4 regions of the Alicyclobacillus sp. SO9 genome follow, and region 1 is predicted to be linked to each of the others. Evidence: riboswitches for the same ligand, from Rfam matches in the RefSeq annotation. Region 1 holds a riboswitch; each other region holds the start of a gene.

Region 1 (8,180 bases):
TGAGAGGTACGGAATACAACGGCAATATGAAGCCTGCCGTGGACTTCATCGAGGATTTGCTGGGAGTCAATGACGATTTGGTAATTAGAAGTCTGCGGGTTTTTACGCACTACGATGCAGTTCTCATTTACTTCTCGAACCTTGTGAATCGAGAGGTCATTAACGACAGCATTGTCAAACCCCTGATGAATACGGCCAACTATCAGGCAGGTAAGAAACCGAAACGACAGGACATTCAAGAACTGATTAGCAAGGATATTGTCTTTTTCGGCCAAATTCATTGGGAAAATAACATCCCTCAAGCAGTCGAGGCTCTGCTTCGCGGAGATACCTTGGTTTTTATGGACGATGTAGACAAAATCCTTTGCATCAGCACTCGGAACGTGGAGCACAGGGGCATTGAACAGCCACAGACGGAGCAGGCCGTGCGCGGGTCGCGGGATGGGTTCATAGAATCCATGGCGACCAACATTACGTTGCTGCGGTACCGTCTGCAGACTCCCAATTTTCGCATCAAAATGCAGACACTTGGGCGGTTGAGTAAAACAAAGGTTGGGATTTGCTACATTGAAGGCATTGTAAATCCAGCCTTGGTGGAAGAGGTGGAGCGACGTCTAAACAGCATTGATGTCGACGTGATTTTGGATGCTGGCACAATCGAGCAGTACGTAGAGGATAATCACTGGAGTCCATTTCCGCAACTTGAAAACTCAGAGCGTCCCGACAAGTGTGTGAGTAATCTTTGCGAAGGCCGGGTCGTGTTACTGATTGACGGGACGCCCTTCGCCTTGATTGCACCCGCAGTCTTTACACAGTTCTATCAAACTGTGGACGATTATTCAGAGCGCCCCCTTATGGGCAGCTTAATTCGGATGGTGCGGGTGGTCGCCCTTCTGTTTTCACTGGTTTTTCCAGGTATCTACGTGGCGGTTATCTCCTTCAATCCAGAGTTAATCCCAACGCAGTTTGCCGTGGCAATCGCCGGGGCACGAGCTGGAGTTCCTTTTCCAGCAGTAGTAGAAGTACTCATTATGGAAATCTCTATGGAAGTGCTTCGGGAAGCAACGCTTCGATTACCGCAGCAAGTTGGCGGCGCCTTGTCCATTGTGGGGGTGTTGGTCATCGGACAAGCTGCTGTGGCAGCCGGTTTTGTCAGTCCCATTACCGTTGTTATCATAGCTCTTACAACTATTGGGAGTTTTGCGACTCCAGCTTACAATGCTGCTGTCGCAATGCGCATTCTCCGTTTCTTAATAACGATACTTGGCGGTATTTTTGGCTTATACGGAGTTGTTATCGGAATGATTGTCATTACAAATCACATGCTGTCCCTTCGGTCATTTGGGGTTCCTTATATGAGCCCCATCGTTCCCGTTGAGTGGCAGGGCTGGAAAGATGCTTTGATGCGTGCGCCAATTTGGTGGATGCCTGTTCGACCCCAGCAGGTTCATCCTCAAAATAATCGAAGGTTGGGAAAGGGCACTCTGGAGAAAGTGTTTCAGAGACCTCATCACCCCCTCGATCCCGTTGATCCAAAAGGGGACAGACAAAAATCATGAAGACCGCAGACTCGTTTCATTCGATAACTGTCCTCGAAGTTACAGCCATTGTTACCAGCAGTATTGTGGGAGTCGGAGTCCTTGCCGTTCCACGATTTGCGGCAATGGCAGCAGATACAGGAGCTCCTCTGGTAACCGTTGCAGGCACAGTTGTCGCAATGATAAGTGTTGCAATCATTAGTATTTTGGGAAGTCGTTTTCCGGAAGACAGTTTTGTCTCGTACAACGAACAATTGTTGGGGAAATGGCTTGGGAGACTCGGACCATTGGTCCTTGCTTTGTTTTTCTTGGTGATTACCGCTCTAACAGCCAGGGAATTCGGAAAAGTAGCGATTACTTCTGTACTTCCAAAAACACCAATCGAAGTGACCACTTTAATCATGCTCTTTTTAGCGATGACGGCTTCCAGGAACAACTTAAGTACATTTGCGTATATTCAGACCTTCTATATCCCATTTTTGCTGGCACCAGGATTTGTCATAGTCATCCTGTCGTTGAAAAATGCAAACTGGGTAAATGTACAGCCGTTTGTTGGAGGTTCCTTCACGACATTTGCCAACGGTGCACTGGTGGTAGCAGCTCTCTTTCAAGCAAGTTTTGTACTCACCATTGTCATTCCGGCCATGCGTCATCCACAGAAAGCGCTGCGCGCAAGTATCGTTGGTACCGCAGTTGCCGGAATTTTGTATGTCGCAATTGTGGTTGCATGTGTGGGGGTGTTTAGTTATGAAGGGGCTAAAGTGCTATATTGGCCAACTCTGGAATTGGCAAAAACAACGCAGATACCCGGTCAAATCCTCGAACGGTTGGATGCTGTCTTTATTTCTGTTTGGGTAGTGGCAGTCTTCACGACGCTGTATTCAAGTTACTTTTTTACAGTATGGGTACTGAAGGAGATATTCCATCTGCAGGACCACAAGTTTTGGACAATTACGCTTTTGCCAGTCGTGTTTTTATTAGCCATGTTCCCTCCTGACATTTTTCACCTATATCCAATCATTCAATTTGTTGGTAAGTGGGGACTGGTGCTAACCATCGGCTACCCATTTATGCTTTTTATGGTAGCTGTACTTCGTGGAAAAAGGGGGGAGATTCGTGTTTCTCAGCCGTCTCGTCCGAAGAAGTAATAGATGGGTTGCAGTTCTCGCGGTTCTGTTGACGACACCTTTTGTCTCTGGCTGCTGGGACCGGGTTGAACTCGAACAGCGTGCCATCATATTAGGACTAGCCGTTGACGAGGCACAATCTGCAGATTCAAACAATGAAACCAGCATGGCTCACGATAGTAAGGCAACCTTGAGTGATCCAAAATTATACAATCAATTACAAGAGAAACAAAAAATCAGTGTGACGGCACAAGTTGCTGTTCCGGGCAGAATTCCATTGGGACCGGGGGGCGGTGACGGCGGGGGTGGAGGTGGCAGCAATCCGGCGACTTCTGTCTGGGTTGTGAAGGCCACTGGTACCTCACTTGGAGACGCCATGCAGGAACTGCAGCAGCATCTGGGAGAGCGGATTTTTTTGGGACACTTGCGCATCATTACAATTTCCGAGGAAGTTGCGAAAGACATTGGGACAAAACCATATCTGGATTATTTGCGTAGAAATCCGCAAATTCGCCGCACAGCGTGGCTGACTGTCAGTAAAGGCAAAGCAGCCACACTGATGAAGACGGCGCCGCCTTTAGAGCGAGTTCCGACTTTGTACTTGCTGTCGACGATGCAAAGTGCCATACGCCTTGGAAAACTGCCTCATGACTTTCTCGGTAGTTTTGAAAGCAAAGAGACAATGTGGGGTCGCGAGCCAATTCTGCCTTACTTAGAAGTGACAGGGAAGCAAGTCAAAGTTGCAGGAATTGCCGCTTTTTGCGACGGCAAAATGAAATACACGCTGAATCCATCTGAGGTTACATCCTATGAACAGCTTGATGGGTCTCGTTCCACCCACACGACCATTATGGTTCCCATGGGTTCAAAAGGAGATTATGTTGTCTGGACCTCTTTCGCGAGAGCCCATCGCATTAAAGTGAAAATGGTTAAGGGGAAACCGGTTGTCACAGTCTATGTCCATGTAGACGGGAATGTGGAAGAAAAATCTCGCAACAGAGTTGACCTGCAAAATCATGTTTTTAGAACGAGACTAGAAAATGAAATGGCAAACTGGTCTGAAATCCATATGAAAAAAATTATTGATAAAACGAAAGTTTATCATACCGACATTTTTGGATTTGGGGAGTACGTCAGAGCCTATGAGCCAGGATACTGGAGACAACACGTTCACCACAAAACGGATTGGAGAAAACTGTACGCAGACTTGAATATCAATGTGGTCGCTACATTTCAAACCCATCGCAGCGGCATGAAAGTCTAATGAAAGGCGGACGCCATGAGTTTTATAACCTTTGATTTCACCCAACTTTATCCTGTCTTGGCTGCATTTTTGTTCCTTTTCACTGGTTTGTATCTTTCTCTCGTTGAAGTTCAGTTGTACAGGCACCTGAGATTAGCAAGAGAGCGGATATGGGCACGGCGGCTTGGGTGGGGCAATATCGCTATTGGACTCGGATTGTTCGTTCTGAATTGGATGTACCACCAAATGTTGTGGCTATAAACTTCAGTTCATTATCTATAGTTTGTTCAAATATCTGTCATTGTGTACTTTGCCACAATAAGGTAACCTATTTATGAGTGGAATCAAAGTGGTAGATTTATTTCAGAGTATTCAATCTGATCTGCTTTTGAGTAATTAGTTTAGACTATTTATTATATTTTTTACATTAGAAAATGATGCCATCGAATCAAGGCAAACCGTCGGAAACGTCGGCAACGCAAAGCTACAAGGGGCTACCGCGATTTGTATCGCCAAGCCAGCCAGCTGCTCGTCTGCGAAACCATCCGACACTGGATGGTTTTTTTGTAAATAGGGGTGTGGGCAACTAAACCGGGGTTCCAGGAAAGGTGACTTACATGCTAAAAGGACGATTTGGGAGAAAGAGTAAAGAAGAGAAAGCGGGATTGAAGACAACAACTTCTTTTCATGACGAGGCGAATGTTGCAAGTCAAGGCGTTATTGATGCAGCGAGACAACGGCGAACTCATCTTACTGTTGACGGAACTGTCGACGGAACTGTCTCGATTTTGGACGGCGAGGTCTTTGTCGCGGCACCCCACGAAAACGGAGTGAAAGCTTCTTTGTTCATACCTGAAGACCCTCGGATTTCTGTCACGATTGATGGAACTACAATGGAGTCCGGATTATATGAGTTGTCTGGCAGTGAACAAGTCACACTCACGCCAATTCAGATTGACCCTCACTGTGAAATACGTCTTATTCCTGCATCTGGAAATATGGAGTTAATTATGTCAATTGATTTACAACCGGGCATCTTATACCAGCCGGAAGACTCTCCTCCTGAAAATAAACTATCGTTGGAGTGGAATGAAGTTGAAATTTCGGCTGCTCCACCCACCGAGGCTGACTTGTTGAACATCCTGGAGCAAAGTGAGTACAAAGGTGAAGTTGACAGAAGCGCACTTTCAGAACTTGCTTTAGCCACAGACAGCGTAGAACGCGTTGTGCTGCGGGGACTGGAAGCCTATCCTAGCAAACCTGAAGAGTTCAGGGAGATTCCACTCCCAGACCCGGATTATGTAGATCCGCTTCACCGTCGGATGAAACTGCAGGCGGTACAATCAGGGACTGCAGTTGGCGTTGTTGATGCTCCTGTTCCTCCTCACACTGGTACGGACATTTTTGGACGCGAAGTTTCACCTAAACCCAGGCCAAGACAGAAACCTCCTGAACTCGGACCCGGCGTTATTCGCAATGACAATACGATTTTAGCGGCTCGTGCAGGCCGGCTTGTGTTTACCGCCCGAATCATTGACGTTGTTCCGACAGTGGAGATGAATCGGTTAACAGCAAAGGATGGACAGATTGTATTTGACGGAGATGTGAAAGTTTACGGCGACGTAGAGGATGGGAGCCTGATCAAGGCTACAGGCATGATTCAAGTGCAAGGCGGTGTCTATGGTTCTGTATTAGTCGGTGAAAACGGCATTTTGATTGGTGGACACTGTGTCAAGACAAAAGTCTATGCCGGTTGGGCAAAGGATATGGCATCCCAGACACTGACCGTCGTTAAGGAAACCGTGGAACGACTGGAACGATATTTGAAAGATGTCAGCCGGGTTCTGGACGATGCGCGCGAAAAGCTTGGAAACGAAGCATCAACCCAATTACAAGTTTTGCCGTCTGCTGTACTGGATAAGTACCACGTTGCTTTACCGAGGCATCTGTCGACGCTCGTGGAGCAGTATGCAAAGACAAGCCAGCACAGTCTTGGAAAGCATTTGGAACCTTGCATTCGTTTAATCCAGACCGATTGGATTGGACCTCGACTAAAGGAGCTTACGCTGGAAAAGGGAATTCAACTTCTGAACCAACTTCAAGCCTATGAAGAGTACCTTGAAGAACACTTGCACGCAGATGCTGCCAGCGTGGAAATCAATGCACTTACTTCTAGCACTGTGGATGCTACAGGACCGGTGTCCATTGTGGGACGGGGAACATACGCAAGCCATATCGACAGCGGGAAGAGCATTCATGTTGCAGGATTTGCGCGAGGCGGCGGGCTGAAGGCCGTTGATGCAATATCCGTGAGAGAACTAGGCTCTCCTTCAGGTACAGAGACGAGGGCTTCTGTCACTTCTCGAAGCGGAATAATTCAAGTGGAAACGAGACACCCCAACACTTTGTTAGAAGTCGGCGGAAATGTCAACCGAAACCTGACACAAGAATCCCACATCACATTTACGGATAAAAGACAAGACTAACCTTCCATCAAAGACGCCAACTGGTTGCGTATATCCATTTGCAGAGAGAGGCACCGTAATAAGACAACCCAAAGGGCAGGTGCAAACGATGAGACGATTGGTCCTCTCTCTATTTGGCGGAATACTGTTTGTGAGTTCGCTGCTTGCCGTACTCATTCATCCGATTTCCTTTGCGGCGAATCAGGAATCTACGCAACCAGACAAGAAATCTATACAACCAGATAAGGCACCTACAGACAGTGAAGGACGAGCACAGGCACAAGTACGCGGGAAAATTGCCTTCGTACGTCAGGGGCAGCTTTGGCTGCGGGATGAAAACGGCGAACGTAGAGTTCTGCAATTAGGCATTTTGAGCTCCCCAAAGTGGTCCCCAGACGGTCATTTTGTTGCTGTCACGGGAAAGTCCAAAGGGCCCCACGGAAAGCAGGATTTTGTGTACCTGCAGGTAGTGAACGCGGCAACCGGACACACGCAAATGGTGACGCGTTATTTATTTCCTGACACAATCACATTTAAATGGGGACCGAAGGGTCACCAGTTGGCTTTCGCACACAAGGGTGTGTTGAGTTCTGTCAATGTTGCACCCCGGTCGAGTGTGCATAGAGTTGCCGCGGGGATACAGAGTTTTGCCTGGGCACCGAACGGACTTGGATTCATCATCTCAGCACCAGCCCATGTGCTTCCTGACGGTTGGACGCGAGCCAAAGTTTATCAAGTTTCTGTCGGTGAAAAACCTTCGAAAAGTGCAGCAAATCATGATCCGACGTTGCTCTTCACACTGCCGAAAACGGTGCCTGGAACCGACCGTTCCATGTTAATTACGGGACTGACATCCATGAAATGGTCTTACGATGGCAAATGGGTTGCTTTCATTGCCCATCCAACTGCGGCATGGTCGAAGGACGAGAACAGACTTTGTGTTTTGTCAAAGGACGGCAAGAAATTTATTGTAGTGGGCACAATGCTGCAAAAATCTGAATGGTTTCGCTGGTCCCCTGGTGCGGATACATTGGCGTATATAAGAGGCAATCACCATGATATTTCACATGGGAAAAAGCTGAATATTGCCGCCGCGCCATTGTTCAAGTCACGGAATCTGGCTCCGATTGGAGCCGTAGACAACGGCTTGACTTGGATTGACCCCAAGCACATTATTGTGTCTCGCCGCCAGGAATCACTTCCTTCCAAGTCACCGGTACAGCTGGAATCCTCCATGTTTCCGTCACTGTATAACATTGATGTGGAGAGACCGACAGTTCAAAACCGAATTACGGCTCCTTCTCAGGGTGTTGGGGATTACAGTCCAGTTGCACAGGGGTGGCAAAAGGTTGTATGGGTCCGCTCTCCAAATGAGTCGAGTAAAGGTGAGATCTTCGTCGGAAAAGCGGACGGTACGGCTGCCCAATTGTGGCTGGAGGATGTCAATGCCGGAATGTGGGCTGTAGCACCGAAGGAAAAGAAACGCACCCGAAGGACGCCTGATATTCTGCCGAAAATAAGTACATCATTGGACAAATAAATCCGGAGATAAGTCAGTCACCGGATAAGTCAGTTACTGGATAAATTAAGTCGCTGCAGAAGTCAGTCACTGGATAAGTCAATCCGCAAACACGACAAAACCAAGGACGGTTCTGTTTTAAACTCGTCCTTGGTTTTATGGAGTCCATACCTGCGCCGTTGTGAACAGGTTTGCATCAACAAGTTGTAATGCCTAACATTTTTAGTTCTCGGCTATTTGATTTTTCGCCTCTGCCAAATCTGTTTGCACCTGACTCAATTGCTCTTT
Region 2 (8,180 bases), 1.2 Mb from region 1:
TGTGCAAAGACGGCCAGTATACCTATCATGGCTTTTCCCAGAGGTGTGCCCGTGTCAAACGGTTCTGTGGCGCTTTTAAACACCACGCCCTCTGGCATAAAAACATCTTCCAAGAGAAAGAGCACGTCTCGCTGTCGGCGACTTAAACGGTCGAGTCTATATACGACTACGGTATCGATGGTTCCTTGTTCTATGTGTCTCAAAAGAGACTTGAGAGCGGGGCGCTCCAGACTTGTACCACTGTAGCCTTCGTCAACATAAAGACGGTATTCATGCCACCCCTGGGACACGGCATAAGCGATGAGCCGCTCCTTTTGAGCGTCTATGGAATGTCCGTGTTGCGCTTGTTCATCCGTACTAACCCGAGCATAGAGAGCAGCAGCCATTGCGTTCCTCCTTGCTTGGCCCAAGGGACTGACTGGTTTTTGGGAAATGAGAGTCCTGCTGTGTGCCCTAATACAATTGCATATGCCGCAGGCGTGGCAAACAGAAGTACAGTTACAAGACGGCACTCATCTAAGATGGTACTCATCCATCTGGGTAATTATGGAATGTGAACCGTTGCGGATAAGATTTTATAATACTTCTAGGGCGTGCATACTCTGTTCTTTCCCTGCTTGTTCTCTTCCCCAGACGTATGTGAATGTCATTTGTGCTGCGCTTTGAATGGATGTCGCAGGTTTAAATGAGGAGGTGTTTTGGTTCAAATAGCGTCAAAAGAGTAAATTTGCTTGAAGGGGAGGGGAGCAAATGACACCGAGGGATTCTTCTATACCGGAAGCCAGAGACTATCCAATAACTTTAACGGTATCGGAAGTTGCAGAAATACTGAGGGTAGACCTGCATAAAGCATACAGTATTGTCAGAGATCGAGATTTCCCAGTTATTACGCACGGAAGGCGAATGATTATTCCTCGAGATGCATTCTTTCGTTGGTTAGATGGCTGTGGTGAGGAACGTCCAATGTATGACCGCAATCATGTCTTGGAGACGTTGGCCGACTTGGTTGCCGAACGATTAAATAAAAGGGGAACCTAGTGATTCTCAAATCTTGATTTTTATCCCGTATTGTGTGATATGATGTGTTCTAGTGGTATTTAAAAGAAAAGGCACCCCTTCGGAAACGAAGCGGACGCAAAGCTATAGGGGCTAACGTAGTCTATCTACTATGCCAGCCAGTTACCGTTTAGATGGATTATGATAGGCATCCGTAAAACGGATGCCTATTGTCATATAGGGGGAAAATTGCATGATTCGGTTACGGAGGTCGCGGGGTCTCGAACAGAGACGGAGCAGGGATTCGGTGTTCTTACTGGGAGAATGGACTTTCGATATGCAGTCGGAAATTCTTACCTGTTCTGAGGACTGTCACAAGCTTTTTGCAATCCCAAACACAGCGTCTGTCGTACCGCAAACAATCATGCAGTCGGTACATCCAAATGATGAGGAATTGGTAAAGACCTGGTGGAAACTCGTAGGCGCGGGAAATTTTATCGATGGCATTACATTTCGAATCATCAACGACGGCGAGCGGTACCTGTATTCTGAACTGGACTATAAAATCGGGGATGATGGTCAGATTGTATCGGTTTCGGGTAAGACCCGCGACGTGACGGACCTCATGACTGAAGACGAATTGTTACCGTCTACCGCGGACGTCGACAATGACTCAACGGATTCATATTCAAGTATACATATCGATCGCGATTTGCGGATTGTTAAGGTCAGTCCGATGGCCGAACAGCTCTTCGGCTGGACTGAACAGGAACTGCGACTACAAATGCCAATTCAGCTCATTCCAGCGCTTCACTGGGAAGCCATGCAATCCATATATGAAACCGTTTTGGCGGACGGCGGTTTTATTCGAGTTGAAACCATGCGAATACATAAGAACGGCATCCCTGTACAAGTCGGGGTCACTTTATATCCAGTTCATGATTTGGAGGGAGGCATAACAGGTGTAGTGGCTCGTTACAGTAAATCTTTTGCAAATAACGAGTCCTCCACTGCGATGCTCTCTACGATGGAGAGGGGGCTGCAGGCTCTCGTTGAGAATTCTTTTGACGTTTGTATGATACTGTCCAAGGAATACGATATGAATTATGTTACGCATGCCATCACCAATGTCTTGGGCTATAGTGCACAAGAGTTCATCTCGTTAGGACTCGGTCATGTCATTCATCCTGAGGATGTAACAGGGTACCTGTCGGTATGTCATCAGGCGGTACACCAGGCCTCAAGCCAGCACACCTGTGTTGCACGTTTCAAACACAAAAATGGGGAATGGAGATACTGTTCCACGCGTATTCGCTATCTCACTGCGTTTTATAGTACAGAGGGCATTATTGTCAATTTCCACGATGTAACAGAGAGTCGCAGGGCTGAAGAACTAATGAAGCACATGACATTCCATGACAGCTTAACTTCCTTGCCAAACCGGAAACATCTTGAGGAGCGCCTGCAGTTGTTGATTGGGATTCATAGACAGCGAGAGGAGAAACTAGCAGTTCTGCGTCTCGATATTAATCGCTTTAAGTACATAAACTCCAGTCTCGGCAGAACTACTGGAGACCACCTGATTCGCGATGTAGCGGACGCTTTGAGGCAGTTGGTGCCGACTGATTGTGTCGTGTCGCGAACAGGTGAGAACGAATTTTCCATGGTTGTACCCTATGTACACAATATGAGTGATGTCCTTCAGTTCGCAAGGCAAGTTGTCGACTCTTTTGATACCCCTTTTCAGATTGGCGATTATGCATTAGCCATTACATGCAATGTAGGTATCAGTACATTTCCTGAAGACGGGGAGAATACTGAAGCTCTTTTGAAAACAGCAGACATGGCTTTACATGATGCACAACTTCGGGGGGTAAACCAGATTGAACTATATTCCCAAAGTTTGGATGCCAAAGCTTATAAGGAATTCACACTCTCCAATGATTTCAAAAATGCCATAAATGAAGAACAGTTTGTGATTTACTTTCAGCCGAGAGTAGCAGCGGACACGAGAAGCATTGTTGCGGCGGAAGCACTCATCCGTTGGCAACATCCTGAATGGGGACTTGTATCTCCTGGTGAGTTTCTGTACCTGGCAGAACAGACTGGGTCGATTGTGCTCATTGGTCAATGGGTCCTGCGGCAAGTCTGTCACCACCTGCAACAGTGGAAACAGCAAGGACAAAAGACACTCAAGGTTTCCGTCAATTTTAGCGCCCAACAACTCAAGGATCCGAATACCGTTGAGACCGTGAAAACAATTTTACATGAATATGGCATTGAGCCCGCGCTCATCGAAATTGAGATCACAGAGACATCGATACTCCCAAACGACCCTGCAATTATTAACTCTATTAGAGTTCTCAGAAACATGGGCATTGGAATCTATTTTGATGACTTTGGTACCGGGTATTCATCGTTAAGTTGGCTTTACCAGTTCGAACTTGATGGAATTAAACTCGATAAGATGTTTATGAGTCACATACCGGATAGTCCTGTACCTGCACAGATTGTTTCGTCTGTGATGAAACTTGCTCACAGCTTAAATCTGACCGTTGTTGCAGAGGGAATTGAGACAAATAAACAGTTGGAATTTCTCTCAAACCTTCAATGTGAAGAAATTCAAGGTTACCTTTTTAGCCGACCGCTTCCGGCAGAAGAGTTCACAAAGCTCTTGCAGCGTGGAGAGATAAGCGTGCGTACCGGGGATAACAGTGCGGGGATGGACAAAGAGCGCAGGAGATTTTTTAGAGTTGAACTGCAGTATCCTATAAAAGGGAAAATGACTGTTTCGAAAATAAAGTCGAAGCAACTCAATGTTGGGTATTCTCCTGTATTGGTGTATGACATTGGCCCTGGAGGACTGCGTGTGCTGACTGACCTGAAGTTGCCCATTGGCGGAGACCTTGAACTGGAGTTCAAAGTGCAGGTGCTTGGAGAAGAACTGCAGCAAAGCGGTTATGTCGTATGGAAGCAGGAGTATAGTCAGGAGTTGTTCCAGTATGGCGTCGAATTTGAAACAGACGAAACAGCACGAGAACGGCTTGTGCGTCTCTTTGATGAATTGGACAGAGTCACGCGGAGTGAACTGGATATACCCGGAACGCACTTCTATAGCGGCACAGTTGATACATTCTTTAAGAAATAGGTGGGAGCACAGGGCCTCGCCGTGCTCCTCAACTAAAACTTGCTTTGTCTTTCGGTTCCTATTCCCGAACAGACATGGTTACATAATTACATAAGCAGGTGAAGTCAAAAAATCAATCGAAACTCCAAAAGTTTCGCAGAAATTCTGTCAACTCCGCATGAGCACCACTCCAGAAACCGTTCTTTAGCTCACCTACAAACAATCTGTCATCGAAGCCTATGTGGTTTGCAATCGATTCGTAAACGGAGCCTGCCTCAAGTTCCGTGACAATCAACCAGGTTGATTTATGAAGTTCAAAGGCGTGGGGGTACTGCCTGAAAGCATTGACCAGCTCGTCATAGTTTTCCTGAGGCTTGTCAAAGAGCTCGAACGTTGCAACGAGAAGGTTCATCATTTTCTCCTTCCAGCTTTATGCTCCATCACTAGATTATATGGAAGAGTCAGGGACTGTGCAACTGACCAAGCCATGGCCTCATACATTGAAACAGGGGGTGATGGCATGGCTGAGGCAAAGTCGAAAACCGTTGTTCTGAGCCATGAAGCAAGCCGGCAGATCATTGCTATTTGTCTGAGGGCGATCCGACGCAGACAAGAACGAGACGATGCTGAGCAGTCAACGCAGTGATTCAAAACGGTTTCGAATCACCCTACGAAGGAAGGCAATCAGCCACAACAAGCTGGGGATTGCAAACACCATGACGGGAAAGACGAAGGGTTCGACAACAGATTTTGGATAAACGATGCTCGAGTCAATAATGTTCCGAGGCAACATAGCAATCCCAATGCAGGCCGCTGTAATCCACCCGAGGAGAGGCTTCCAGTTTTGAAAACCAAGTACTTGTGCAGCTCCGTAGACAGACAAGAACAAAAACAGCACTATTCGTATAAATGCGGTTAGAAACCATATCAAGAGAATGACGGCGTCTATATTTTGAATGGTTTCCGCCACAGAAATGTATTGAGCCATGCCCAGCACCGGATTCCACATCCTTTGAGAAAGGTCTGCACCAAAGGTTCCAACCGCAAACAAGCCGCACAGGATGATAAACAAGCTTGCCGCTCCCGTGCCCCAGACCGCCTTCACAGCGTTATGTTGCGGCTCCTGGACAAATCGTACAATCATTGTCATGTACGAAGTCTGCGCCAAGAATGATGCGGCGGGAATGGCTCCGTACATGAGCAACTTCGGTCCCGAGTTCACGTAGACAGGAAGCAATCGACTCCACTTCATGTTGGGCAGGTCAAAGGCAAAGGTCAAAATTGCGATGGAGACTACCAGGAGGCCAATGACTTCTGTTGTCCGGCCAATCGACTGAATGCCGTTTTTGTACAACATGTAAACCGCAGTCAACGACATGGAAATAATAAAAAGGGATGCTGGCGTTTTATGAAATTGCGAGGTAATTAAAATGTCTGTAATCTGACGAAGTACAAATCCCGTGACAACAATCCAGTTGACAACATACAAGCTGCCAATTGCCTTTCCGATCCAACTACCTACAATGTCGTTTACGTACTCAATAAACGTCTTGTCGGGATAGTACAGACTCAGACGAATGCCAATCCAAGCCGCCGTCATGCTCAGAAGGCCGCTGATGGTCAGTGAGATCCATGCGTCATTTTGGACACGTTGAATGGTTGGAGAAATCATGATAAAAGCCGCCATGCCCAAATCAAACATGCAGGTAATCCAGAACAGTTGTCTCCCAGTGATGGGCATGTGCGATTTCATGGTTACCACTGGCCCCTTTCTGTTTCTTTCGGCGATACAACGCCTTCGGATGTTTGTCCGACAACCTGTATCTTGATTTGGGTATTTACCTGAACAGGAACTTCGGAAAAGACTTGCTTCCAGTGTTTTTGTACTGTGTCCCACTTGCGGGGATATTTTTTTGCCAAAGCCAGATCGAATCCAAAAATATCAGTATGGTATTGATGTTGTGCTTTACCTATCAGGTCACTTACGCACCCCTTGATTTCTTTTTCTGCGCTCCGTTCAACAGAATGAATTTCTGCGGGAGAGGCGAACTTAACGTTACTTTCGGATTCACGCAGTATCCCTGTTCCTGTGAGCGTGACAGTGTAATGCAAACGTCCCTTCTCAAATACAGGATTGATACGACTGTGAAACTTAGAAAAGTCAATGGTAGCATATCCTTTGCCGGGTGAACTTTCCTTAGCTCCATTCACCTTAAAGGTGGCCTGGTACGTGCTAAGTGTATTGATTATCCAGAAGCGATACGCTGCTTCTGAGTAATCCAGGTACCCAACTAGCTTGAGTTGTTTGTTAAAAACAGCTCTACCCATAAATTGAAATGTGGTCTTGCTCGAGTGCGGGGACTCGGGGACGATCTTCAGTACAGGAAGCGTTGGACTGCTTGTCGGATGCACGGAAGCCATCAAAAACGGGAGCAGTGTGGTTCCAATATCCCCTCCGACAAATTTCCGGCTTTTCATAATGGCTAGTGCAGGGTACTGCTCTAATGGAGACCGGATGTGAAGTGCGTGTTCTGCCGTATCGTTTTCGACAACAAAAACATCACTGCGCAGCCTGACGTCTGGATTTCTCGTGAATTCATCCATAATGCCGCTGAGTCCGTGTTTGGCCAGTTTTTCACCAATAAATACAATTCTTCGGTGCCCGAGAAAATACTTTCTCGACAACTTCGTCTGCATGTTTTGTGCTGCATCAAGGATGTTGTGTCCTGGAGCCGAGACAGTGATAAATTGCTGTCTCATTGTCCCAAGTCCCTTGGACAAGTTAATGGGGAGAATGACCTGATCGGTCAGCAACAGGTCTCCATCGTCCTTCAAATCAACACCAGAAGCCATTACCAGGGCCCTGTTGTTCAGTTCAATCCGGTCCCAGCAGCCAGTTGTAAGAAAACTCATTGCAATGAGAGCAGTCATACTTCCGAAGCGCAACACCTTCATGTTGAGTCCGCCCCCGAACTGTTAGGTCGACGCTTGGCACCCGGATTGTCCTGATGTGGCCGGTTTCTCTGCGGCAAATACCTGCGCGGTGCTCGTATTAACACGTCGAGTAGTTGTTTGGGGTTTCTTGGGGACAGGGGAGACATGTATGGAACACCGAACGAACGCAGGTTTAGTTGATGCGTGAGTATCACAATAAAACTGAGCGTAATTCCGTACAACCCGACCGTTCCAGCTAACAGCAATACAAAAAACCGCAGGATTCGATAAGAAAAACCGAAGTTGTACCTAGGAATTGTAAACGATGCAATGCCGGACATGGCCACGACAATAACCGTTGGTGCCGAAACAATCCCAGCCTCCACGGCAGCTTGTCCAACAACCAAACCGCCGACGATACTTACGGCGGAGCCAACAGCTTTTGGAAGACGAACGCCTGCTTCACGCAGTCCTTCAAAGATAATCTCCATCATGAAGGCTTCCAGAACAACGGGAAAGGGACTGCCATTATGAGATGCTGCAAAAGTAATCAGCAAATTGGTCGGAAGCATTTGCGGATGGAAGCTGGTCAGAGCCACATAAACGGGTGTAAGGAAAATGGACAGATTCAGCATGATAAAACGGACCCATCTAATGAGGGTGACGTAGACGGGACGTTGATAATAGTCGTCAGGCGCCTGAAACCCGTTCCAAAAGGTCATGGGGACAAGCAGTACGGTTGGAGTTCCATCAACCGCAATGGCAATCTTGCCTTCAAGCAGCGCCGCAGCCACGACATCAGGACGTTCTGTGTTTTGCACTTGAGGATAGGGAGACAATGGTGAGTCTTCAAGAAACTCTTCGATGTAATGCGCGTCGAACACCGACGAAAGACGGATGTTCTTTAAGCGCTGATGGACTTCTTCAAGTACCGAATCTTCCGCAACACCGCTCAAATACAAGATGGCGACATCCGTCTTGGAACTTTCACCAATTATCATAGCTTCGGTTCTGAGCCGAGCATCGCGCAATCGCCTTCGAATCAGTGCTGTCGTATCTCTCAACGTTTCGTTGAAAGCTTCATGAGGCCCCTGTACCGAGGGTTCGGACTGTGATTCTTCAA
Region 3 (8,180 bases), 1.6 Mb from region 1:
TTCAGAAACTGGAGCCCCGGAATTTGGTCCGACGGGATTTGACAATGTGTTGTTGTTGTTCAGCGCCAACAAAGGTCTGGAAGCGAAACCCCTGCAAAAAATTGCCTCTGGAGGGGAACTGTCTCGAACGATGCTGGCGTTAAAATCGGTGCTGGCGAATCGGGACGACGTAGACACCTTAATATTTGATGAAATCGACGCGGGAGTAAGCGGAGCCGCTGCACAGAGTGTAGCCGAACAGTTACTTCGATTGGCTAGTCACCGTCAGGTCCTGTGTGTCACGCATTCTCCGCAAATTGCATCAGCGGGAACCAGTCACTACAGAATCGCAAAACACGATGAAGAAGAGACGACAGTTACTGATATCGAAGGCTTGGCGGGAGAAGGGCGAATTAAGGAAATCGCCAGGTTGCTGGGGTCGGATGTGGCAGATGAAACAGCCAGCGTTCACGCACAGGCTATGCTGAAAAGTTTCGCACCAGTAACTCCTTAGAGAGGTTCATGTGGCATGTTTTGCGCATCATAATCCCCTTTCCAGAGGGCACCTTAGTAGCACGGGCAAGTACAGGGTGTACGCGAAGGGGGCGCATTTAGACATGTTAAGTCGGCACAGATCAAAAAGCCTTCGGGTGTTCGTTTTAGTTGCAATGGGCACTTTCGTATTTGCGCCAACTCTGCAGAATGTACAGCATCCAACATCTGCGTATAAGCCACCTGTGGCTTGGGCCGGTATTCGTCGCGCAGAGGCCGTCTACGTCGGCGGTCAATCAATTGGTATCCGGCTCAATTCCAAGGGTGTCCTAGTCGTAGGGTTTGAACACGTCGAGGATTCGGATTCTCCTGCAAAGGCGGGTCATATCCAAGTTGGTGACGTCATTGAAACGATAAATGGACAGAGAATCCATTCAATTTCTGAACTGCGGGAACATGTGATGAAAGCGAGTGAGCACACACTGGACTTCGTCGTCCATCGCGGCGAAGCAAAAGTGCATGTTCAGGTTCGTCCCACTGTAGATTCAAGCGGGAATAAGCGGTTGGGCCTGCTCGTAAGGGACAGCACTCGCGGTGTCGGTACGTTGACCTTCTACGACGCAGCCTCTCATCGGTATGGAGCTCTCGGACATGTCATCACAGACGCAGATACCGGACATGCGATTGACGGGTGGGGTACTGTGTATGACTCCGAAATATTTGGAATTGTAAGAGGCAGTTCAGGTAAGCCTGGAGAAAAGCGCGGACGCTTCGTAACACCCCAGATTCGCCTTGGATCGATTGACAGCAATACCGCATTTGGTGTTTTTGGCTCGATGAAACACGTTCCTCCTCACTTATATCGCGCACGAAAAATCCCTGTTGCAAGGCCCAACCAGGTTCACAACGGTGAAGCGACTATTCTTACGGTTGTGCATGGGCAACAGGTTGAGCCGTTTACAGTCCGGATTGAAAACAAGACTCGACAGACAAAACCTACCACTAAAAGTATGATTGTTCATGTGACAGACCCTCGTCTGCTTAAGGAGACGGGAGGCATTGTTCAAGGGATGAGCGGCAGTCCAATCTTACAGGACGGTCGACTGATTGGTGCTGTAACCCACGTATTCGTCTCTGACCCAACGCGAGGATACGGGGTTTATGCGAAATGGATGCTCGAACAGGCTCATCATCGTACTGGGGCGCTCTCCAGTGAAGTCAAAGCCAATTAACCTGAGTACCGCAGTTACGCCGCAAACCGTGAATATTTCACGGTTTGTCGCCGTTTCTTCGTGTCGAAAAATGTCACGTGGAGGTCATTTCACTCGAAAAGTATTTCATAAGATTTGGCAGGACTCGCCTATGGATTGTCGAAAATTACGAAGAGAGAAATCAATTCGAGGAGGAGTTATGCCAGTGCAGCAATTTAAAGTAGCTATTGCCGATGATAACCAAGAATTTACCTCACTCCTCAGTGAGTTTGTGTCTGGTCAGAAAGACATGGAGGTCGTAGGTGTCGCTTATAACGGAGAAGAAGTCATTTCCCTTGTCAAAGAAACGCAGCCTGATGTTCTGGTACTCGACATTATCATGCCCATTATGGACGGCATTGCAGTTCTCGAGCAACTGCAGGAACTGAATGTGAAGTCCCCGAAAGTCATTATGCTGACTGCTTTTGGTCAGGAAAGTATCACCCGACGTGCTGCGGCCCTTGGCGTTTCTTATTTCATTTTAAAGCCGTTTGATATGTCCGTCCTCGGTGAACGTATCCGCCAGGTCGCTGCGCCTCAAACTGTTGCAGCCACTAGGTCAACTTTGATAAATACAACCGCTCAAGCAATACAACAGGCAGCTACGGACTATTCCAAACACGACGTTGATGCTGCCATTACACGGATCATCCATGAAATTGGTGTACCGGCACATATTAAGGGTTATCAGTATCTCAGGGAAGCCATTGGCATTGTATACAACGATGTCGAAATCCTTGGGTCCATTACAAAAGTCCTTTACCCCCGGATTGCTCAACGCTACAAAACAACTCCATCTAGAGTTGAACGAGCCATTCGCCATTCCATCGAGGTCGCCTGGGGCAGAGGTAACATGGATGCCATCCGAAGCGTCTTTGGCTACACGGTCAGTGCCTCCAAAACCAAACCCACCAATTCTGAGTTTATCGCCATGATTGCAGATAAATTAAGAATCGAGCACAAAGTGGGCTAACGATTCTGTCAGAATGATGCTTTCTATAACATTACAATTTTACCTGTTTGTAATTAGTTTAGGCCAACGCACTCCGTGTTATTGGTTACTGCAACCAGTGAATGCGGAGTGTTTTTATGCCGTTTTTGCTCTTAACATCTTAGCTTTTCAAAGCGTTATCTGGGATGTCCAGTGTCTTAGGCTGGTACAAATCGAACAATTCCAACATCGGCTTGCATTGATGGCCCAGAATTTCCATTGCATACGGGAGAAATTTGTGATGAGCATTTAGAACTTGTTCTTTGGTTTGCCAATACGACAGGACCATGTATTCTCCTATGTCAACACTTTGAGCAAATTTAAAATCTAAAAAGCCATCGTACCGCTGCAGGAAAGTAAACAGTAAATCTGCGACACGTTCGGATTCCCACTGTCTGTCTGGTTCGAGCTGAATCTTTACTTTGCAGAGAATAATATAGCACCATTCCTTACGCGTGTATCTTAATGTAAGTGTATCTCTTCTCAGGTTTTCAGTACAATCCCTCGGACCATATTTGACCTCGTAAGATTTTTAAGACATCATTCTAATGGTTGTAGTTGGCAATTTGACGCATAACAATCGCTGACAGGCAGTAGCTGACAGGCAGTAGTTGTCAGGGTGAGACACGCTTTCGTCGGTGGGCCTGTATGCGCGGCAAGTTTAAAATAGAGTGGAGAGGTATAGAGTGAACCAGAACGAAATGGTGATTCGGGCCCCGGTTAGTTCAGCGGAGAAAGACTGGGTGAGGAAACTATGGGAGTCCGAGTGGGGTGGAGCCACTATGATTTCTAGAGGCAAAACATACCGGTTAGCAGAACTCAGTTGCCTCGTTGCGGTGGAGCAGACTGAAGTTATGGGTGCCGCTACATATCATGTGGATGCGGATTCATGTGAGTTGGTCAGCATCAATGCAATTAGAGCTGGTCTAGGTGTAGGGACGCAGTTGCTTCGAGGGGTAGAAAATGCGGCGCGTCTGCCTGGGAGCAGCAAGGTGTGGATCATCACCAGTAATGATAATCTCGACGCGATGAAATTCTATCAAAGGCGCGGCTATCGCATGACCCAAATCTACGTTGGAGCCATAGACAACGCACGACTGCAAAAAGAAACCATTCCCCGCATAGGCAATTATGGAATCGAAATACATGACGAAATTGAATTGGCTAAACCTTTAAAATATTATTAGAAACCGGTGTACGAACCTGGTGTCATGTTGTTACAATGAGAAACCGAGTACTCTTGACTAGGTGGAGGATGACATGACAAAGACCATCATCTACGAAGTTATCGGTATTGCTTTTGGCACATTCATCACAGCCCTCGGTATCAACGCATTGATTGTACCTGGTCGCCTTCTGACAAGCGGAGTCACAGGTGTCGCTATACTGATTCAACATTTTGTCCCGGTTTCTCTGGCAGTTATGTATCTAATCCTGAATTTACCGCTTCTAGTACTGAGCGCATTTCAAATTGGCAGGAAATTTACGGTCTATACTGTGTACTCTGCCATTTTGCTTTTTGTTTTTCTGACAACCATACACGTCCACCATATTCCGACCCATAATATCCTTTTGGACAGTGTGTTCGGCGGTGTGCTGTCCGGAGGCGGGTGTGCCATTGTTTTACGCCTCGGCGGTTCTCAAGGCGGCCTGGATATAGTCACGAGGGTCATTGCGCGCCATAGGAATGTAACGGTCGCCAATTTAAATCTGATTTTTAATGCTGTAATTATTGTATTATCGGTATTTCTCTTCAACATACAAGTGGCCATGTATACATTAATATCAATTTTCGCGAGTTCCAAGGCTTACGCAGTACTGCTAAATCATGTTGGCCGCGTCTCTGTGATTATCATCACAGAACACGGAGAGAGAGTTTCAAGAGCTATTACAGCGAATATGATTCGCGGCGTTACCAGTTGGAATGCAGTCGGAACGTACTCAAATCACCCTAAAAATGTACTGCTCTGCGTTACTACCAACGTACAACTCACTCAACTGCGAACCATTGTGCTCGAGAACGATTCCAAAGCTTTTATCAGCGTGATTGCAACACAGAACGTGATTGGACATTTCAAGCAAATATGGTGAGACTGTGTTGTCCAAGCTGTTGCATCGACATTTATTTATGGCAGAACATCGCGACTCGAGCAGAGAATTAACGAATTTTTAATGTTTTATTTCCCCTTCGACACGTTGTGACAAATTTGGTTTAGACAATGTGTTACGCTTGGGAGCGTTGTTGCTTCTTAGTGGAAGAGGGGAGGGCGGACGTTGCAATGAATCAACTAATAGAACACCTTCGGTGCAAAATGATTGACCTAGCACATGAACGGGGCAGTTTGACACATCCAGAAGTGATTGCTGTCAGTGAACAGTTGGACGACTATATTGTGAAAGTTCAACAACTCTTGAAAGATTCAAGTTATGAAACCACATTATATCGGTACGATACAAACACAGAAATTCATGGTTTGGGCTCGCTTACAGATTTTTTAGATTGGCATGACACTGCTCTCAGACAAACTGCGATGCCTCCCTGCTAAATGAATTGGAAATGGATAAGACAAACACAACCGCGGTGGCTTGGCTGTCATAGCATTCAGTTGAAATGCCGGTTCAATTCGTTAAAATGACACAATTCCCACTTGTGTAAATTGGAATGGAGGGCGTTCCCTTTGTTTGTTCGTACTTTAACCGGTAAAGGTGCATCACAACTATTGTGCGTATTCAACTATTGCGTGTAAATACGGAGTCCTTTGGCGCACCGATAATGATTATGGGTTACAAATTATAGTATGTATTGGAGGATTTTTACGCAAGGTGTTGAAATACCAGTGTGTGGAAGCAGCATATACTGAACTAATATTCATAGAATGGTATGGCGAACAACGTACCACAGATTTCTCAATTGAATTTACGATAAAGGCAAATGTGCTGAAAGGCACTGACGCAAAGCTAAAGGGACTACATCAGGATGAGCCTGACAAGTCAGCCAGCTGCTCGTATGGCTAGGACTCAGTCTGATTGCGGGCTGAGTTGTTTTTTTTTGGGAGGGATGCGGTCATGGACAGCAGTTGAACGGACGGCAATAAGCTCACGACAACCGCCAAGTAATATAGAGACAGGATTCTGGAAGGTTGGGGAATAGGGTGTCTGACTTACCTGTTGAACTCATATTAGACAACATGTCGGATTTAGTTTTCGTGATGCGTCTGGATGACTCCAATGATTTTCGATACGTAAAGATGAATTCCTCTGCTATGAGAGCTGCTGGACTTACTTCAATGGCTTACGGCGCAACTTTCTACGATGTCCTCGACCCATACGAAGCAGAGTTTCTGGACAAGCAGTATCACCATGCTCTGACAACCGTCAAACCAATCTCATTCCTTTTCAGCCACGGAGGTCAAATTGGTGAGACAAAATTGGATATTGTAAGAGCGGGCGGAAACCCTCATGTAATTGGTACAGTGCGTGACATAACAGAACGAGTGAGTACTGAACAACGCCTTCGCAGAGAAGCACATTTTGATGCCCTGACGGGACTTATGAATCGCCACGGACTAGAAGAACGGTTGCACACGAGCCTTGCTGAAGCAGAAAAAACCGGCAGTCTCGTAGCAGTAATGGTCATTGATGTGGACAGTCTAAAGACAATGAATGACACATGGGGACACTTGGTTGGAGATGCTGTCCTGCAAGAAGCTGCTCGGCGCATTCAGGGGGTCATACGAAAAGAGGATATTGTAGCACGCATTGGCGGGGACGAGTTCATACTCGCTGTACATATTCAAACAAGATCGGACAGCATACTTCTGGCAGAACGACTTCGAGTTGCACTGTCGGCACCGTGGGTACACAATAACGTGACTATGGAAATGTCGGCAAGTATGGGCATGGCATTGTTTCCCATGCACGCTGCAACCTTTCAGGAAGTGCTTCGGTTGGCTGATGAGGCTTTGTACAAAGCCAAACAGAAGCCGGGAACTCACTATGAGTGTAAAGAGTAGAAGGTTTTGGACGCAGCATGAACGCTGTGGGACTGAAAGATGGCGTATCTGAAGGTCATCAAATATGCAACCAGCGCTTCTGTAAGCGCTGGTTTTATTGTGATGTCGTTTTTGGTTGTCCTTGTGGTCCATCATGGTAAAACGCAAGTTTTAAAGGTTTTTGCAAAAAACTTAAAGAGTAATGTGAACCATTGACCATCCTGAATCGTACTATCTATGTCTACAGATTCATCAGCACGAGTTGTGTCCGCTTGCTTCTGGCATGTCGGAAATGGCCGGGGGGGTGTGTGGCAGAGGCACGAACCAGGCCGCTTGCACTTGACGTTTACTTCAGGTGCCGAATGAATGACGGGATAGGTGGCTGCCCATTTGATGGACGAACTACTACAGGCTGCAGCAGCACAACAAGGAGACGAGGAAGCATTGGCGCTGTTGTTACAGCGCAACTATTTGTTCGTGTTCAAATATCTGTTGAAGGTGACATTAGAACGCTCGAGGGCAGAGGAGCTTACACAAGAAACCATGGTACGAGCCATTGAAAAGATTCACCTCTATGATCCGTCCAAAAGTAAGTTTTCATCTTGGCTTATGACAATCGCTACTCGGCTGTTTTTTGATGAACGACGGCGAAGAAGACGAGAGAAGGAATTCATAGCAGCCGACGAGCTAAGCCGCAGCCTCCGCTGGCAAATAGAGACTTCACCTGATGAATGGCCAGCATTGGTCGATGTCTTGTCTGGATTGAGTCTCGATACTCGAACAGCGGTGGTATTGAAACATTTCTATGGCTATAACTATAAGGAGATTTCCAAAATGTGTAAGGTTCCGACAGGGACCGTGAAGTCTCGTGTTCATAACGGTTTAATCGCCCTGAGAAAGGAGTGGCTGGCCAATGAACCGAAAGCTCAGTCAGAAGACTGACTCAAGTAAAGGTGACACAAGCCAGATGAGTGACGCAAGCCAGGCAACGGATGGCTCGGACGAGGCATTTCTAGAGGACTTACTGGAGGCACTGAAGCTTGTGGAAAATGCATCACCGAGGGTCGCTCCGGCGTTGTCACAATTTCAAGGTCTCGTTCAGGGAGTTAAAAAAGAAGAGAGACGGAGACTGGTTCGCGACTTAGTACTCTTTCTAACCATCGCACTTCTCATTATTTCGGGCTGGGTGGTTAGCTTAGTTGTTCGGCCGTACTTGTTTCTTGCGGCCGTAGTTGTCATGTCTGTCTGTTCACTCGCAGCGATACCCGTTGTAGCTGTGGCTAACCGACGGTTCTGGGAGAAATCAGGATGAAAATGCATGGCAATATAGGCTGGGCGGGTGCCGTTGTGATTGCGGCAATTCTGTTAATTCAAGGCACATGGCTGTTTCTGAATGCCCGCAGACACGGCAAATGGCCGTGGATTTGGGGATTGTGGGGTCTCATACAAGCTCCCTTGCCTGTCGTTGTTTACCTT
Region 4 (8,180 bases), 1.8 Mb from region 1:
TTGAAGGCTGGCCAATCACTTTTAAAAGTGCGAGATCTGTCCGTTCATTTGCCTTAACCACTTTCGCTCGGTACCATACTTTGTCAGATAGATTGTGTCCATTTAGATATGGATAGATAGTAATAGTATAATGCTTATCGCTCAGCACGTGATAGCAAGTTATGATATAGCCGCCTTTTGTAACCCAGCCAGTCCCATTAGAATCTGTACCGGGAACTCCCATCCCGTTGGTATACGTCTTGATTTTCACGACTGCATCGGCAGTTCTTTTACGCACCTGCGCCCATGAGTAGCCCGACGGTTTGACAGTTAACATCTGATATGGTTTTTGGCTGTGATGACTCTGCACCGTCAGATGTGTTGTTACTATCGTAATAAGCCCTCCAACAACCATAATCATCAGCCAGCGGTAAAAAGAAACGATATAGCGTTGTAATTGGCTGTTCTCCTTTAGTGGAAGCTTCATTACCAGCCCTCTCTATCAGCCCTTTGTGAGTCCCTATTGACTTATCCGTCGTTGTGTTAACAAGGTTATGTCATTAGGTTGTTGCTAGGTCGTGTCGAGGGCTTTTCCTTTGTAAAGTCGCTTGTCAGCAATTCTAAAACATGATGACCAGTCGGTTCCATCTTTGTTCCATACTGCACAACCAACACTGACACTGTAGTCTCTATGAGAAAACAGGGCAGTTACTTCACGAGCAACACAATCGGCACTGTCATCATCATGGAGTGAGTGTAGAGCAAATACAAACTCGTCGCCGCCAAAGCGAGCGCACATGCCATTGCTGCCAATATGTTTCTTTAGAACGGATGCGACTTCCTGGAGCACGGCGTCCCCTTTGATATGACCGTGGTTGTCATTAATGGCTTTAAAGTTGTTGACATCTAATATACCAATGAGTAATGAACTATCCACCATTTTAGTGCCGACCAGTTCGTGAAACCGCTCTTCAAAACCCCGTCGATTCAGCAGTCCAGTCAAGGGTTCATGTTGGCTGTGAAACTCGGCGATGCGACGCAATGACAGCATTTCAAGAACGAACGACACGTAAGTAGAGCACAGTGACATGAGATTTTCGTCTGTCTTGGCGGACGGAGACTTTTGGCCAACGACGATATCGCCTGCGATGTGTCCTTTCACAATAAGCGGCCAGGACCCTACAAACTCAATTTGTGAGTCAGACCAAACAGACCTCCACGGGTCTGGTAACTGATGCGTGGGTCTCCATCCTTCTCGGAAGTGGCAATTTACCTCCTTGATCCAGGCATTTTCTTCAAGTACAGAGCTCAACTCTGCTGCCGAGTACTTGAGCCCCCAGGGATGATATATCTGAGGATTCGGGGTATTGCCTTCAAGGATAAATTGCTTTTTATAGACAAACAGTCCTGCGTCAAGACCGAAGGTTTGCTGAAAAAACTCGGCGACGAGTTTAAACAGTGTACGTCCGCGATTTGCGGACGCCCAGTGTCGGGATTGTTCGATGAGGTCTCTTAGCCGGTCCAACCTTTCAGCCCCTTTTTCCAACCCTTTCGCTACAGTCGAAAAAGTACGGTTTTCAAAGTGAAGGTGCTTGGCGTGAGAGTCGATGACGAACACAATCACTGCATGGAAGTGAGAATCTGCCTTTTAATCTGCCCGAGTGTTTCTTATGGCTTGTTTCTCACTACACCGCTTACATATTCCGAGCGGATAATCAGTCTTCCTTATTCGTTTATACCCAGTTGAAAATATTCTAGACATACTTCTACTGAAATTGAGCTCTTTACAGATGATGCACCACGATTGTTGGTCCATTATACCCCTTTCTCACGCATGCCACTGAAAAAAGAGTGCATCCGTCATAGGATACACTCATACCACGTCCGTTTGACGGCAACCCGGCGAGCTTAGCCAACGGCCGTAGCCCCGTGGTTTTGTGTCCCGTCCTTTCGGAACGGTTTACCTTTGAAACTGATTGTGTAATTTTAGTGTACCATTTTTGCAATAGGTATACTATGATTCAAGACATGCGATTTTGACTCTCGCGATGCTATGACATGACATATGCTTAGCCAAGGTATGAAAAGAACAGACAGGAGTAATGATAAGGCACATGAGAAGATGGTTAGTTTTGCTACTGCTGGCTGTTATTTTGCTGGCAACGTTTAAAGTGAGTTTGCCTGTTCGCGCTGGCACTCTAGAGCAAAATGTACATTCAGAGAAGATTGATTGGAAACAAAAGAAACCAAAACCTGTCCTTGTAGAGGGAGAATATGCGCTGGGCGTACCAAGTCTCGGAGGCGTATTCATGAAATCCAGCAATCAGGCATCTGCGCCCATTGCAAGTCTAACAAAAATGATGACGGCAGTCCTTGTTATCGAAGCTCATCCTTTAGGGAAGAACCAATCGGGTCCGTCAATTCACTTCAATCAGAGGGATGTGCAAATTCTACACAGTGATATCGCGAATGGAGATTCGGTTGTTCAAATTAAAAATGGGGAAACAATGACAGAACGACAGGCATTAGAAGCCCTTTTGATACCGTCCGGAGACAATATTGCAACGAAACTAGCACAGTGGGTGAGCGGCAGCGTGCCCAAGTTTGTTGCCAAAATGAATTCAACGGCGGAGAGTTGGGGCATGATTCACACGCACTATGCAGATACGAGTGGTGTGGATCCAAAGACGATAAGTGATGCACAAGACCAATGGCTTATGGCCGCAAAGTTCATGACATTTCCGGTCTTGAGAGAGATAGTGTCCCAGAAGAGTGCTAGTGTGCCCGTGGCAGGGACTGTATACAATTACAATATGTTGTTGGGGACGGACGGAATTGTTGGAATTAAAACAGGAAATACATCTCAAGCAGGAGGAAACCTTGCGGCTGCACAACGTTTGAGTCAAAACCACAAGTCTATACTTTTAATTAGTGTCATTCTTGGTCAAAGGTCTTCACCGCCACTGGCGAAGGTTTTCAAAGTCACTCCTAAACTCCTTCACATAGCTAAGGCAAACTTAATCAGCAAAACCCTTGTCCGCAAGGGCCAACGCGTTGGGAACATCACCTTTCCATGGGGCCAACGCATTGTGCTTGTGGCGGAACAAAGCCTAACAATCAGTGTCGTTCCGGGTGAGCATATTTCACAAACGCTCAAACTAGAGACCGACTACAGACACTTACACCAAGGTGTCACAGCAGGTCAACTTACTGTGAAGACTCCAAATAACAGCTACCTAGTCAAAGTAATGCCGGAGTCAACTTATAAAGACCCTGGCTTGTTGTGGAGAATCCTGCATTAATTGCATTAATTACATTGATTGTATTGATACCTTAACGATAGCCACAGTGCAGGGAGGTTTACCCCTGCTATTTAATGAATAATGTAATTTGGGGTGAATGAGGGTTTGCCCACAAGTTAATCACTCGGTGTGGCTCGTCGGGTTCCTCTGTGAATTGAATGTACAGTTGTCCTGATGTGTAGGCATGTCGGATGTCTATCAATTCTGACTCATCTAGTCCTGATAGTTCAATGCTTCTTCCCATTCCTGGCAGACAGACCGGGTTGAGGTACTGGTTGGAAATTGTTAGTGTTTTCATACCGCGTTTTTCCTTCTTTCGTGTCTGTATGTAGCGTCTATCCTGACTTCCTTAGCAGTAACTTCCTTAGCAGTAACTTCCTTAGCAGTAACTTCCTTAGCAGTAACTTCTTTAGCAGTAACGCCTGTCATAATCGGCTCTTCAAATAGGCACGTGCTTGGGTGCTAAGGACATTTGTTCCATGCTGGTTTACAGCGTCAAATCGCAGTACAAGAAGCCCCCGCTGTTTTTTATCAAATGGCGTTGCCTCAACGACAGTTACAGTAGTATCTAGGATATCACCCGGTCGGACTGGGGCTGACCATTGCACAAAATCAAGTCCTTTGCCTCCAATAATTTCTGTACCAAATCGATTTGTTTTAATCCATTCGCTCCATATGACGCTCAGTGTATGTACCCCTGAAGCAATGATCCCCCGGAACAGTCCCTCCCGCGCAAATTCTTCATCTATGTGGATGGGTTGGGGGTCGTATTTCATCGCAAACGTCTTAATATCTTCTGAGGTCAGCGAGACTGGTTTCAACCGGAATGTTTGCCCTGCTTTAAATTCTTCAACAAACAAGCTGTTATCCCCTTTCTTGTGATTGCAGTTAACTGGTAACCATACCTTACCACTTCTTCACTGCTACAGAAAGAATCACAGCATGTCTCAGGACCGATAACTGTTTGGACGCTCGAACAGTTCTAGAGTCACGCTTTAACGCCTGCAGACCAGACCGAATATGCCAATAACAAGTGTCCCATCCGTTCTGTAGACGATTAAGAGAAACAGGTAGATGTCCTGGGTGTCCATCCCGCGAAATTGGCAGACCCCAATCATATGCTGGTGTATGTCAGCAAAGAGGGGGTGTACCAGTATGTGTACGAGAGCGGAATGCGAAAGGCATATTGGTAAATGGGTCCAGTTGCGAACTCCGTATGGAGTTCACCGCGGTGTTATTGAGCGAGTTACCGCAACCAAAGCAATCATTAAGAGTCCCAAACAGTATATCCCGGTTGATTTGGCACTGGACGACGCTGACGAGCGAAAGTTGGATGTTGCATTGGCATGGGGCGGCTACGGTCGCGGCGGATATCCTGGAGGAGGATACGGCGGAGCCTACGGCTACGGTGCCTGGGGTCGCTGGGCTGTTTCGTTTCTAATTATCTATGTGTTGTGGGGACTCTGGTTCTGGTAAGCCTGATGCAGGGCTGCGCAGCATTCTGCAGCCCTGCTATGGCGACGCCGGGCGATACACTTTGCTCCAAAGGATGGAAATGTTTGAATTCTGTCGTTGTTCCGCAATGACAGCAATTCTCCAATTCGTTGCCTGGGGGACTGTTCGCGTTGTGGCAATGATACGGCTGGAGAAGGGCGCTTGTGAAGATACATAGAGCCACGTATGTTCGCCTTCATTGTTTGGTACAGGACTCAGTTTGTGCTGTTTCAGGATTCTGTTGATGTCGCCAAAGTTGTACCACCCTCCGAACACAAACTTACCAGATGAATTGTCATAAACGTCCATGACATTTGTACTTACAGAAGTAAAAATAAGGAATACTTGGTAACGTGTCTTGTCATAGTTTGGATCCCATTTCCTAATATGCAGTTCAATAGAGGTTTGCACAGTCTGTCCAGATGTGGCACCTTTAGCTTGCGGCTGACGAATTGAAAATTGTACACTGTAATGGCTTTTGACAGGAGCAGCTTGGGGCTGACTAAATGTATCGGCTACTGCAACAAAAAGTGCACCCGCACCGATTAGAAAAGGCAGCGTTTTTAAAAAAAGTTTGCGCTGTGGCACCTAGTGTCCATCCTTACGTTATCAATGTAACTACGATATTATATATTGGTAGAAGTTGCGGCAACCCTAGTTTTATGAAAAGACCAGAATCGCAGCAGAAATTGTGCAGCAAGAATCTTGAAGGATAGGGGGATTTTCTGTGATAGAACATCTGGTATGGCTCAAGTTTGACGAAAGCACAACCAAGGAACAAAAAGACGAGGTGATTCGCAGACTAGTAGGATTGAAAGATGAGATTGCAGGAATTGTCGACTACAATGCCGGACATAACTTCTCCGAGCGAAGCAAGGGGTTCGATGTTGGACTGCGTGCTCGGTTTGTCAGCAAAGCGGCTTTGGAAAAGTATGCGCCGCATCCAAAACATGAAGCCGTCAAGCAATATATGTCCGAGGTTGGCTTGAAGGAAAGCATGTCTCTGGACTTTGAGGTCTAGCTTGGTTCTGCTGTCTACGACGTCGTTTTGCTGTTACTACTATCAGGGTCAGTCACATGCTGTGCATTTCCATATGGGGAACCTTCGTCCCAATATGCACCGTCGGCAGTGGCATGACTGATGTAGGATTCCAGGCTCTCATCATGAGAAGTCTCCATGGGCACTCTGGTCAGTTTTTGAAAGGGCCAAAACATTCGGCTTCACTCCCTTGCACAAGACTTATACTCAGGATTCCCGCCAGTCACAGGTTTATTCACCTGTTATGACGAAGCGGGCAGCAGCGGCAAGGGGAAGCACTGTTGGAAGTAACAATTCTGGAAAAATTGAAAGACAAAGAGGAGTCCAACATCTCAAAGAGAACAAGCAGCAAAACATAGAGCGGTTGCCCTGCGTCCTCCTGTAGGACCGCTTGGACAACCGCTCATCGTTTATAATTTTTTCTTCGTATGATGGCGTCCGTCCCAACGAGGGCAGTCGTCACATCAATAGGTGCCGGGCAGGTGAATTTTATTCGACGTCGTAGCCAGCCTCTTCAATAGCGTCCTTTAAGGCCTGCAGACTCGTCTGTGTCTCTTCGAAGGTTACCTTGGCATTTTCTGCGTCTAGACTGACCACTGTGTCTTGAACACCTGTCACCGATGTCAATGCCTTCGTCACGGAATTTACACACCCGTTGCAAGTCATTCCCTTTACCGTAATTGTCGCTGTTGTCACACGAACATCTCCTTTTGTTTAAATAGATGTCTAGGGCCGTTCATATCTTCACAAAAGCATCAAGCCGCCGTATGGGATGTGTCCGCATTCACCTCCTTGCGAAGTTTCGTTCTGCGCAAGAGCAGACTGTTGGACACCACGCTTACAGAACTGAATGCCATTGCTGCACCAGCAATAATCGGACTTAAGATACCGGCAGCTGCCAGTGGAATTCCCAAGACATTGTAGAAGAACGCCCAGAATAGATTTTGTCGAATTTTACGCATGGTTGCTTTGGACAAAAGAATTGCTTCCACTACGCCTTGTGTCCGGCTGTGCATGAGAGCAATATCAGCAGCTTCAAGTGCGACATCCGCACCTGTGCCCATGGCAATGCCAATGTCGGCTGCAGCAAGGGCAGGGGCGTCATTGATTCCGTCACCGACCATTCCAACAATTTGTTCATTCTGTTTCAGTTGGTCTATTTTCGCAGATTTTTCCGATGGCAGGACTTCGGCCATAACATTATCAATGCCAGCCTCCTTGGCAATTGCCTGTGCAGTCTGCTCGTTATCGCCCGTAATCATCCAGACTTCAATGCCGAGGGACTTCAGCTGTTGAACCGTACTGGCGGCCTCAGGCTTAATTTTGTCAGCGATTGCCAGTACTCCAATCACCATTTTGTTTCGAGCAACGGTAATTGCCGTTCGACCGGCATGTTCAAAGCGGGAGACGACCGCGTCTGGGAAACCTGTTACCCTGGTTTCTTCTAACCATTTTCTATTCCCGGCTTGAATGACATCTGAACCCATCTGCCCCTCGATACCTTTTCCTGGAGTCGCCCGAACATTTGTGATTGGGAGGGGGAGGATACCCGCTGTTTCAGCGTGTCTAACAACCGCGGACCCCAATGGGTGTTCGCTTTGTGCTTCAAGAGAGGTGACAGCTTCAAGCATTGTCTTTTCATCTACGGTCGGAGCCACCCACGTATCCACGACCTCAGGAGTACCGTTGGTAATGGTCCCCGTCTTGTCAAACACGACTGTCGTAAGTTTGTGGGCGAGTTCGAGGTGTTCGCCGCCTTTGATAAGGATGCCGGCTTCTGCTCCCATTCCTGTGCCAACCATAATCGCAGTTGGTGTTGCAAGTCCAAGTGAGCACGGACACGCTATTACCAGTACCGCGACGGCAGCAATCAGGGCTGCGGACCAACCTACGAATACCCACCACAAGACAAAGGTTAGCAGAGACACGATAAGAACTGCCGGCACAAACACGCCCGAAATTTTGTCTGCGAGGCGTTGCACGGGTGCTTTCGATCCTTGTGCTTGGTCGACAAGGCGAATGACTTGAGCTAAAGCTGTGTCTGACCCTACTTTCGTGATCTTCATCGTAAACACTTGGTTTTGGTTGACAGCAGCACCAACGACGCTGTCTCCAGATTGCTTTGTAACAGGTAGAGATTCTCCCGTGAGGAATGATTCATCGACTGCTGTTGAGCCATCTAAAACCACACCGTCGCTAGGAATTTTCTCTCCAGGACGCACCCGCACAACGTCCCCAGCCTTCAGGTCTTCAACAGGCACATCGCGCTCGTTTCCATCCTCTACAAGGTGTGCGGATTTGGCACCGAGTTTTGCCAATTTCTCCACGGCGGAACTTGACTTTGCTTTAGCTCTTGCTTCAAGTAG

What was found. Region 1 has a riboswitch for cyclic di-GMP ahead of GI364_RS05545 (FapA family protein). Riboswitches for the same ligand answer to the same signal wherever they lie in the genome.
Region 2: another riboswitch for cyclic di-GMP. It lies ahead of GI364_RS11405 (EAL domain-containing protein); the one in region 1 lies ahead of GI364_RS05545 (FapA family protein).
Region 3: another riboswitch for cyclic di-GMP. It lies ahead of GI364_RS13120 (sensor domain-containing diguanylate cyclase); the one in region 1 lies ahead of GI364_RS05545 (FapA family protein).
Region 4: another riboswitch for cyclic di-GMP. It lies ahead of GI364_RS25410 (YgiT-type zinc finger protein); the one in region 1 lies ahead of GI364_RS05545 (FapA family protein).

The regions. Positions count from the first base shown of each region.
Region 1 is NZ_CP066339.1:1,241,023-1,249,202, forward strand. It holds gene GI364_RS05525 (spore germination protein) at 1-1,559, shown strand, start outside; gene GI364_RS05530 (GerAB/ArcD/ProY family transporter) at 1,556-2,686, shown strand; gene GI364_RS05535 (Ger(x)C family spore germination protein) at 2,655-3,929, shown strand; gene GI364_RS05540 (CLC_0170 family protein) at 3,945-4,169, shown strand; cyclic di-GMP riboswitch class I at 4,351-4,441, shown strand; gene GI364_RS05545 (FapA family protein) at 4,526-6,394, shown strand; gene GI364_RS05550 (TolB family protein) at 6,483-7,913, shown strand; gene GI364_RS05555 (hypothetical protein) at 8,115-8,180, opposite strand, start outside.
Region 2 is NZ_CP066339.1:2,488,943-2,497,122, forward strand. It holds gene GI364_RS11395 (recombinase family protein) at 1-386, opposite strand, end outside; gene GI364_RS11400 (helix-turn-helix domain-containing protein) at 751-1,038, shown strand; cyclic di-GMP riboswitch class I at 1,099-1,187, shown strand; gene GI364_RS11405 (EAL domain-containing protein) at 1,250-4,144, shown strand; gene GI364_RS11410 (hypothetical protein) at 4,257-4,538, opposite strand; gene GI364_RS25140 (hypothetical protein) at 4,644-4,769, shown strand; gene GI364_RS11415 (GerAB/ArcD/ProY family transporter) at 4,758-5,876, opposite strand; gene GI364_RS11420 (Ger(x)C family spore germination protein) at 5,879-7,078, opposite strand; gene GI364_RS11425 (spore germination protein) at 7,075-8,180, opposite strand, start outside.
Region 3 is NZ_CP066339.1:2,820,465-2,828,644, reverse strand. It holds gene recN (DNA repair protein RecN) at 1-493, shown strand, start outside; gene spoIVB (SpoIVB peptidase) at 597-1,703, shown strand; gene spo0A (sporulation transcription factor Spo0A) at 1,882-2,694, shown strand; gene GI364_RS13135 (GNAT family N-acetyltransferase) at 3,399-3,899, shown strand; gene GI364_RS13130 (YitT family protein) at 3,973-4,803, shown strand; gene GI364_RS13125 (aspartyl-phosphate phosphatase Spo0E family protein) at 4,992-5,258, shown strand; cyclic di-GMP riboswitch class I at 5,630-5,719, shown strand; gene GI364_RS13120 (sensor domain-containing diguanylate cyclase) at 5,865-6,725, shown strand; gene GI364_RS13115 (hypothetical protein) at 6,765-6,920, shown strand; gene sigY (RNA polymerase sigma factor SigY) at 7,098-7,646, shown strand; gene GI364_RS13105 (YxlC family protein) at 7,618-8,016, shown strand; gene GI364_RS13100 (sigmaY antisigma factor component) at 8,013-8,180, shown strand, end outside.
Region 4 is NZ_CP066339.1:3,060,450-3,068,629, reverse strand. It holds gene GI364_RS14420 (trypsin-like peptidase domain-containing protein) at 1-466, opposite strand, end outside; gene GI364_RS14415 (GGDEF domain-containing protein) at 551-1,504, opposite strand; gene GI364_RS25410 (YgiT-type zinc finger protein) at 1,628-1,795, opposite strand; cyclic di-GMP riboswitch class I at 1,870-1,954, opposite strand; gene GI364_RS14405 (D-alanyl-D-alanine carboxypeptidase family protein) at 2,094-3,281, shown strand; gene GI364_RS14400 (hypothetical protein) at 3,349-3,579, opposite strand; gene GI364_RS25145 (hypothetical protein) at 3,576-3,710, opposite strand; gene GI364_RS14395 (MaoC/PaaZ C-terminal domain-containing protein) at 3,707-4,141, opposite strand; gene GI364_RS14390 (hypothetical protein) at 4,437-4,757, shown strand; gene GI364_RS14385 (hypothetical protein) at 4,794-5,363, opposite strand; gene GI364_RS14380 (Dabb family protein) at 5,503-5,796, shown strand; gene GI364_RS14375 (hypothetical protein) at 5,811-5,990, opposite strand; gene GI364_RS14370 (heavy-metal-associated domain-containing protein) at 6,304-6,510, opposite strand; gene GI364_RS14365 (heavy metal translocating P-type ATPase) at 6,570-8,180, opposite strand, start outside.